2 linked regions of the Rhodobacter capsulatus SB 1003 genome follow. The main gene of each other region encodes a partner of the protein of the gene in region 2 in a complex. Links are inferred from orthologs where the notes say so. Each region holds a gene or a part of one and is shown on either strand. Other genes may lie near its edges.

Region 1 (2,846 bases), 3.0 Mb from region 2 along the record:
AGGTGAAAGCAGATCCCGGTTTGCCTTTCACCTTGGCGCAAATATCCCGGGGGGAGTCCCGCGGGGACGGGGGGCAGAGCCCCCCTGCCCCCCTGGGGCCGAGCGCTCAGGCGTGTTTGGCGAGCCGCTCTTCGAGCACGTCGAAGGGCACGCCGGGGTCGTCCTTGGCGCAGCGGATGACGAGCGAGGTCTTCACGCTTGCCACATTCTCGGCTGCGGTCAGCTGCCCGGTCAGGAAATTCTGGAACGTGCTCAGATCCGGCGCCGCGCATTTCAGCACGAAGTCGATCTCGCCGTTCAGCATGTGGCATTCGCGCACCAAGGGCCAGGCCTGGCAGCGGCGCTCAAACGCGCTCAGATCCGTTTCCGCCTGGCTGTGCAGCCGCACCATCGCGAAGACCTGCACCTCGAAGCCCAGCTCGCGCGGGTTCACATCGGCGTGATAGCCGCGAATGTAGCCCGCCTCTTCCAGCGTGCGCACCCGCCGCAGGCAGGGCGGTGCCGAAATGCCGACGCGCTTGGCCAATTCGACGTTCGTCATCCGGCCATCCGCCTGCAGCTCGGCCAGAATCTTCCGGTCGATCTCGTCGAGCTTGCTCGTGCCCATGCCGAACCTCCTTGGCTGCGCAAACCTTATCTTCCAGCGCCAAGCTGCGCAATATTGTTTCGCCCTTTCGGGCGCAAGCGCAATCGCCCGGGAAAGCCCCGGGTGCGACACAGCGGTGCCGCGCGGGGGTTTTCCCGGGCCTGTCTGCTGCTTATATGAGCGGCGTCACAACAGGAGTTCCGGCATGAGCGACACGAAGCATACGAAGGTTCTGATCATCGGGTCGGGGCCGGCCGGCTATACGGCCGCGGTCTATGCCTCGCGCGCGATGCTGAAGCCGATCCTCGTGCAGGGGATGCAGCCGGGCGGGCAGCTGACGATCACCACCGAGGTGGAAAACTGGCCCGGCCGCACCGAGGTGCAGGGGCCGGAGCTGATGGTGCAGATGGAAGAACATGCCCGCGCGATGGGCGCCGAGGTCATCACCGACATCATCACCAAACTGGATCTGGGCACCCGGCCCTTTGTCGCGACGGGCGACTCGGGCACGGTCTATACTGCGGACACGGTCATTCTGGCCACCGGGGCGCAGGCGCGCTGGCTTGGCCTGCCGTCGGAGCAGAAATTCCAGGGCTTCGGCGTCTCGGCCTGCGCCACCTGCGACGGGTTCTTCTATCGCGGCAAGGAGGTCGTGGTGGTCGGCGGCGGCAATGCGGCGGTCGAGGAGGCGATGTTCCTGACCAATTTCGCGTCGAAGGTCACCGTGATCCACCGCCGCGACAGTTTCCGCGCCGAAAAGATCCTGATCGAGCGGCTGAAGAAGAACCCGAAGATCGAGGTGATCTGGAATGCCACGGTCGAGGAGGTGCTGGGCACCGAGGCGCCTTTGGGCGTCACCGGCTGCCGCATCAGGGACGTGCAGACCGGGGCCGAACGCGAGATCCCCTGCCACGGTTTCTTTGTCGCCATCGGCCATGCGCCCGCCTCGGAGCTGGTCAAGGACCAGCTCGAGCTGCATCACGGCGGCTATGTGAAGGTGGAACCGGGCACGACCCGCACCGGCATTCCGGGCGTCTTTGCCGCGGGCGATCTGACCGATCACACCTATCGGCAGGCGATCACCTCGGCGGGGATGGGCTGCATGGCGGCGCTCGATGCCGAACGCTGGCTGGCCGAACAGGGCTGAGGCGCAACGAAAAGGGCCGCCCGAGGGCGGCCCGTTTCAGACTGTGACAGGCTCAGGCCGCGACGGCCTTGGCCTTCAGTTTCGCCTTGGCCTTTTCCTTGGCGCGGATCTGCGAGCGTTTGATCGCATCGGCGATCCCCACGACCATCGAGATCACCAGAGCCGCCGAGAGCGTTTCGGCGAAGCTGGCCGGGCCGTAGAGCTGGAACATTTCCATCGGCATCGGCGCATAGTTCCACAGCGCGACCAGCGACAGGCCGACCACGAAGATCCACGAGACGATCCCCGCCGCCAGCACGTTGAAGCGGGACACCAGCATCCGCATCGCCAGCGCGAAGACAAGACACCAGGCAGCCCATTTCATCATGTCGTCGGGATAGGCCATCCCGAGCGTGCTGTAGTATTCTTCCCACTGGCTTTTCAGCCAGACCTGATTGATGCCGTACTCGCAACCGGAGATCCACACCCAACCGGCAATGATAGGCGTCAGACTTGATTTCAGACCCATGACTTCCCCTCAAAGCAAACTTCGGGGCACGATAGCACCGCTTCGGACCGCAACAAACGGCGTGGATTGACGCAGTTTGCAGAAACTTCGTTCCGGCCTTCGGCACAAACGCACCAAAACCGCCTTCTTTCACCGGGCACCCCCGGCTTTTGCTTGAAAAACGCCCTATTTGCGGGCAAAGCCGCGCCCAAGCGCCGGTGTGGCGCGGCGGTTAGCCCTCGAAAAAAAGCAGGTCAAGCGATGACTCTTCCCAATCTGGCTCCCATTCCGGAGCTTTATGTTTCCCACGAATCCGCCCAGAAGCTGAAGATCGAAGCGGGCAACCTGCCGTCCTGGGACCTGACGCCGCGGCAGATCTGCGACCTTGAACTCTTGATGAACGGCGGTTTCTTCCCGCTGAAAGGCTTTCTGGGCGAGGCCGATTACGACGGCGTCGTGGAGAACATGCGTCTGGCCGATGGCACGCTTTGGCCGATGCCGATCACGCTCGACGTGACCGAGAAATTCGCCGAAGGCATCGCGCCGGGCCAGGACATCGCGCTGCGCGATCAGGAAGGCGTGATTTTGGCGATCCTGTCGGTCACCGACAAATGGGTGCCGAACAA
Region 2 (5,222 bases):
CGGTGCAGCTCGCGCAGGGTCTCGCGCAGGCCGTCGCGGGCGAAAATCGCGGAATCGCGGTCATAGGCATAGCCAAGCAGCTGCCCGCGCGAGGGCCAGGCGTAATAGACCAGCGTCTTCGGCAGGTCGAAATCGACGCCCATCTGCGCCAGACGATACAGCCCCTCGGCAAAGGTGTTGTTGAACCCGTGCACGAAAACGACGGCCTCGCCGCCGCTTTTTTTCAGGCTCTGCCGCAAAGCGGCCTGAAACGCCTCCGCCCCGGGGTATTTCTGCGATCCCGCCAGAACGAAATCTTTGCGCGGATCGATCTTGCGGCCCTGCAACGGATAGCTCAGCTGCCCCGTGCCGCGATCGGGCGGAACAGAGACATCGAACCGCGCCCGCTGCAGCGTCTCGCTGCGGCTGTGGCCGAATTCCGCCCCGGTTTCCGGGTCCAGCCCCCGGGTCGAGCCGACAAAGACCGGCCGGATATCGGCGCTTGGCTCGGGCGTATAGGCGATCTCTCCGCGCGGGGCGCAGCTGATCAGGGCAAGAAAGGCGGCAACGACAAGAAGACGGCTCTGCATGTCGGGGAGGATAGCACATGCCTCCCCGATCACCAGAGGTCAGAGCACGTAACGGCTCAGATCGGCGGATTGCGCCAGACTGCCCAGATGGCGTTCGACGAAAGCCGCATCCACCGTCACCTGATCGCCGGAACGGTCGGGCGCGGTAAAGGACAGTTCCTCGAACACCCGCTCCATCACCGTATAAAGCCGCCGCGCGCCGATGTTTTCAACCGAGCGGTTCACCTCGGCGGCGATCCGGGCCAAGGCCGCGATGCCCTCGGGGGTGAAGCTCACCGTGACTTCCTCGGTCGCCATCAGCGCGGTGTATTGGCGCGTCAGCGCATTGTCGGTCTCGGTCAGGATGCGGACGAAATCTTCCTCGGTCAGCGGCCGCAGCTCCACCCGGATCGGCAGACGCCCCTGCAGTTCCGGCAACAGATCCGAGGGCTTGGCGATATGAAACGCCCCCGAGGCGATGAAGAGAATGTGATCGGTCTTCACCGGGCCGTATTTGGTGGAAACGGTGGTGCCCTCGATCAAGGGCAGCAGATCGCGCTGCACACCCTCGCGGCTGACATCGGCACCGCGGGTTTCGGCCCGCGCCGCGACCTTGTCGATCTCGTCCAGAAACACGATGCCGGATTGGCTGACCGCTTCCAGCGCCGCGGTCTTCACCGCCTCGTCATCAAGCAGCTTGTCGGCTTCCTCGGAAATCAGCACTTCGTAGCTTTCCGCCACGCTCATCTTGCGCCGGGTCTTGCGGGCGCCGCCAAAGGCCTTGAACAGATCCTGCAGCCCCTGCATCTGCAGTTCCATGCCGGGATTGCCCATCATCATCTGCGGCGCCGAAGCCGTCTCGGCCACCTCGATCTCGATCTGCTTGTCGTCGAGCTCGCCATCGCGCAGCTTGCGGCGGAACATCTCGCGCGTCTGTTCGCGGGCATCGGTCCCGGCCAGAACCTCGATCACCCGATCCTCGGCGGCCTTGTGGGCGCGGGCCTTGACCTCTTCGCGCATGCGTTCGCGGGTTTCGACCATCGCCACATCGACCAGATCGCGGATGATCTGTTCCACGTCACGGCCGACATAGCCCACTTCGGTGAATTTCGTCGCCTCGACCTTGAGGAAGGGCGCCTTGGCCAGCTTCGCCAGACGGCGGCTGATCTCGGTCTTACCGACGCCGGTCGGCCCGATCATCAGGATGTTCTTGGGGTAAACCTCTTCGCGCATCTCGGGCGACAGGCGTTGCCGCCGCCAGCGGTTGCGCAGGGCCACGGCGACGGCGCGTTTCGCCTCGGCCTGGCCGATGATGAAGCGGTCAAGTTCCGAAACGATCTCGCGCGGGGTCAGGCTGGTCATTTCGAGATGCTCTCCACGGTCAGATTGCCGTTGGTGTAAACGCAGATGTCGGCGGCAATCGCCATCGCCTTGCGGGCAATCGCTTCCGCATCAAGGTCACTGTCCATCAGGGCCCGCGCCGCGGCCAGCGCGTAATTTCCGCCCGAGCCGATCGCCGTCACGTCATGTTCGGGTTCCAGCACGTCGCCCGCGCCGGTGATGACATAAAGATCGGCGCCATCGGTGACGATCAGCATCGCCTCCAGATTGCGCAGATATTTGTCGGTCCGCCAGTCTTTCGCCAGCTCGACACAGGCGCGGGCCAATTGCCCCGGCGCGGCTTCCAGCTTTTTCTCCAGCCGTTCCAGCAGGGTAAAGGCATCCGCCGTCGATCCGGCAAAGCCCGCCACCACTTCGCGCCCGCCGGGGCTCAGCCGTCGCACCTTGCGGGCCGTGCCCTTGATCACGGTCTGACCCAGGCTCACCTGCCCGTCACCGGCCACCACCACGCGGCCACCCTTGCGCACGCCGATGATCGTCGTGCCATGCCAGCCGGGAAATTTCTCGTCGGTCATCTTGCCCTCCGTTTGCGCAGATATGTGCGGCGCCGACACGGCTTGCAAGATGACGGATTGCGCGCATGCAAAAGGGCGCCCGAAGGCGCCCTTGCGGTTGCTTGGCGGCGATCAGAGCGAGGCTTCGATCCAGGCCTGCAGCGCGGCTTTCGGCGCGGCCCCGACCTTGTTCGAAACGACCTGACCGTCCTTGAACAGGAACAGCGCCGGGATCCCGCGCACGCCCAGCGCCGCCGGGCTGTCGGGGTTTTCGTCGACATTGACCTTGACGATCTTCACCTTGCCGGCCAGCTCGGTCGACAGGTCTTCCAGCGACGGGCCGATCATCTTGCAGGGGCCACACCATTCCGCCCAGAAATCGACGACGACGGGCAGGTCGGATTGGCGCACTTCGGCGTCGAAGGTGGCATCGGTGACGGCGACGGTAGCCATGGGATTCTCCAGATTGAGGGTTGGGGGAAGCTAGGTCTGCCCCGGCCGCGCGTCAAGATGCTGTGGCGGAAAGCAGGGCTTCCTCCAACAGGGTGTCACCCAACGGCATGACCGCGCCGGTCTCGGTCCAAAGCAGGAAGCATTCGACCGCCCGCCCCGGATAGATCTGCCGCAGCGCCGCGCGATAGGCCGCCATCTGCCGGACCAGCCCCAGCGGCACCTCGGCCGCGGTGTTCGGCACGATGGCATTCGATTTGTAATCCAGCACCCGGATGCGGTCGGGCCCGATCTGCAGCCGGTCGATGATCCCGTGCAGCCGCTGCCCGCCCAGCTCCGGCAGCTCGGCGGTCAGCTCCACCTCGGCCAGGGTGTCGGGGCCAAGGAAACCGGCCTTTTCGACCGCCGTCAGCACCTGAAGCGCCCGGGTCAGCAGCGCCTCGATCTCATCGGGAAAGGCTCTGTCATTGCCGAACCCCAGCAGCGACTGCGCCAGATCGGGCCAGGTTTCCGACGGCGCCTGCGGCAGATGTTCCAGCAGCAGATGCAGGCGCCGCCCGCGCAGCATCGCCGCTTCGGTCGAAAGCTCCGCCGTCTCTCCGGGCAGAGCCTTCGGCCCGCCCAGATCCGACGCCGAGAGCGCCTTGGCGGTTTTGTGCACAGGAAGAACCCGCTCCCGCGCCCAATTCGGCAGCGCGATCCGCACCACCTCGGCCGCGCCGACCGGCGTGCCATTTTCAGGCCAGTCGCCATGCGAGAACCGCAAGACCGGACCCAGCGCCTGCAAGGGTTCAGAAAGCGCCGAAACCGTCTCTGTTCCGGCCGATTTCATCCCGCCGGAGACCAGCGCATGCCAGCTTTCGGCACCCTCCTCCTCGTCACCCGCGGTGGCGACGATCAGCCATTTCTCCGCCCGGGTCATCGCCACATAAAGCAGCCGCAGACGTTCGTGCCTTTGCCGTTCCAGAACCTCGGCCTGCGCCTGCGCCAGCACGGGCGGCAGCGTCGCCGCGGCAGATTTCCAGAACGGGATGCCCTCGGCCAGCAGCAGCTCGCCGCGCTGCGAATTGCGCAGCTTCGCCGTGTCGGGCAGGATCACGATCGGCGCCTCGACCCCCTTCGACCCATGCACCGTCATCACCCGCAGCGCGGTCCCCGCACTGTCGGACTGCCGCTTGATCTCGATCTCGTCGGCACCAAGCCAGACCAGAAAGCCGGTCAGGCTGGGCACTTCGGTCTGTTCATAGGCCAAAGCCTGGGCGATCAGCGCGTCGATCCCCTCCTCGGCCTCGGCGCCAAGGCGGGCCACCAGCCGCTTGCGGCCCTCGTGCCGGGTCAGAAGCCGCTCGATCAGATCATAGGGCCGCAGGAAATCCGACCGATCCAGAAGATCGCGCAGAACGGTCAGCGTCGCCTCGTCGCCCGCCTCGCGCAGCGCGGCCCAAAGATAGCCCTTGCGCGGCTGCGCCAGCCGGAAAAGCTGGTCCTCGCTCCAGCCAAACAGTGGCGATCGCAGCGCCTCGGCCAGCGACAGATCATCCTCGGGCGTGGCCAGAAAGGCCAGAACAGAGACGATATCCTTGACCGCAAGCTCGCCGCCAAGCTTGAGCCGATCCGCCCCCGCAACCTCCAGCCCCTGCGCCTTGCAGGCCAGAATGATCTCGTAAAACAGCCCGGACCGGCGTTGCACGAGGATCAGGAAATCCCCGGCAGTGACCGGCCGCGGCCCCTCGCGCCCCGGAAGCTGCACCCCGGCATCCACCATCGCGCGGATCTCGGCGGCAATCGCCCGAGCCAGCACGACGGGCGCGGTATCGGCGCCGGGCCGATCGACGGGGTCGTCCCACTCCTCCGGCTCGGTCTTGTCGGGTTTCGGCACCACGGGCCAAAGATCGACTCGGCCCGGAAGTTTGTCGTGAAAGGCAAGATGTTCCGGGGCACCGCCCAGCGCCAGCGCGGGATCGCCGCGGAAGGTCAGATCGACCAGACGCAGGATCGCCAGCGACGAGCGGAAGGAATGCAGCAGGGCGGCATCCTGAAGCGGGCGCGAAATCGCCGCGAATTTTGCGGAAAACAGGCTCTTCATCGCCTCGAAATGGGTCAGGTCGGCGCCCTGAAAGGAATAGATCGACTGCTTCCGGTCGCCGACGACAAAGATCGTGCGACGGCTGTCCCGGGCCCCGTCGCCCGAGGTGAATTCATCGGCCAGCCGCTCGATCACCCGCCACTGCCCGGGCGAGGTGTCCTGCGCCTCATCGACCAGAATGTGATCGATGCCGCCATCCAGCCGGAACAGCACCCATTGCGCAACCGAAGGGTCGGACAGAAG

What was found.
Region 1: the proteins of trxA (region 2) and trxB are in contact, whole or in part, in a crystal structure (PDB 1F6M), measured with the Escherichia coli proteins. The link is inferred for Rhodobacter capsulatus SB 1003 from one-to-one orthologs.

The regions. Positions count from the first base shown.
Region 1 is NC_014034.1:3,004,024-3,006,869, forward strand. Bases 1-2,762 are described here. They hold trxB (thioredoxin-disulfide reductase), read left to right. Parts: upstream 1-791; coding sequence 792-1,733; downstream 1,734-2,762. Other genes in these bases: RCAP_RS13925 (Lrp/AsnC family transcriptional regulator), read right to left, coding at 107-607; RCAP_RS13935 (hypothetical protein), read right to left, coding at 1,786-2,199; RCAP_RS13940 (bifunctional sulfate adenylyltransferase/adenylylsulfate kinase), read left to right, coding at 2,482-2,762. Also shown: more of RCAP_RS13940, read left to right, coding at 2,763-2,846.
Region 2 is NC_014034.1:39,635-44,856, forward strand. Bases 1,237-4,092 are described here. They hold trxA (thioredoxin), read right to left. Parts: upstream 2,897-4,092; coding sequence 2,576-2,896; downstream 1,237-2,575. Other genes in these bases: hslU (ATP-dependent protease ATPase subunit HslU), read right to left, coding at 1,237-1,910; hslV (ATP-dependent protease subunit HslV), read right to left, coding at 1,907-2,464; addA (double-strand break repair helicase AddA), read right to left, coding at 2,949-4,092. Outside these bases: RCAP_RS00165 (alpha/beta hydrolase), read right to left, coding at 1-569; more of hslU, read right to left, coding at 609-1,236; more of addA, read right to left, coding at 4,093-5,222. UniProt on the Escherichia coli protein: Participates in various redox reactions through the reversible oxidation of its active center dithiol to a disulfide and catalyzes dithiol-disulfide exchange reactions.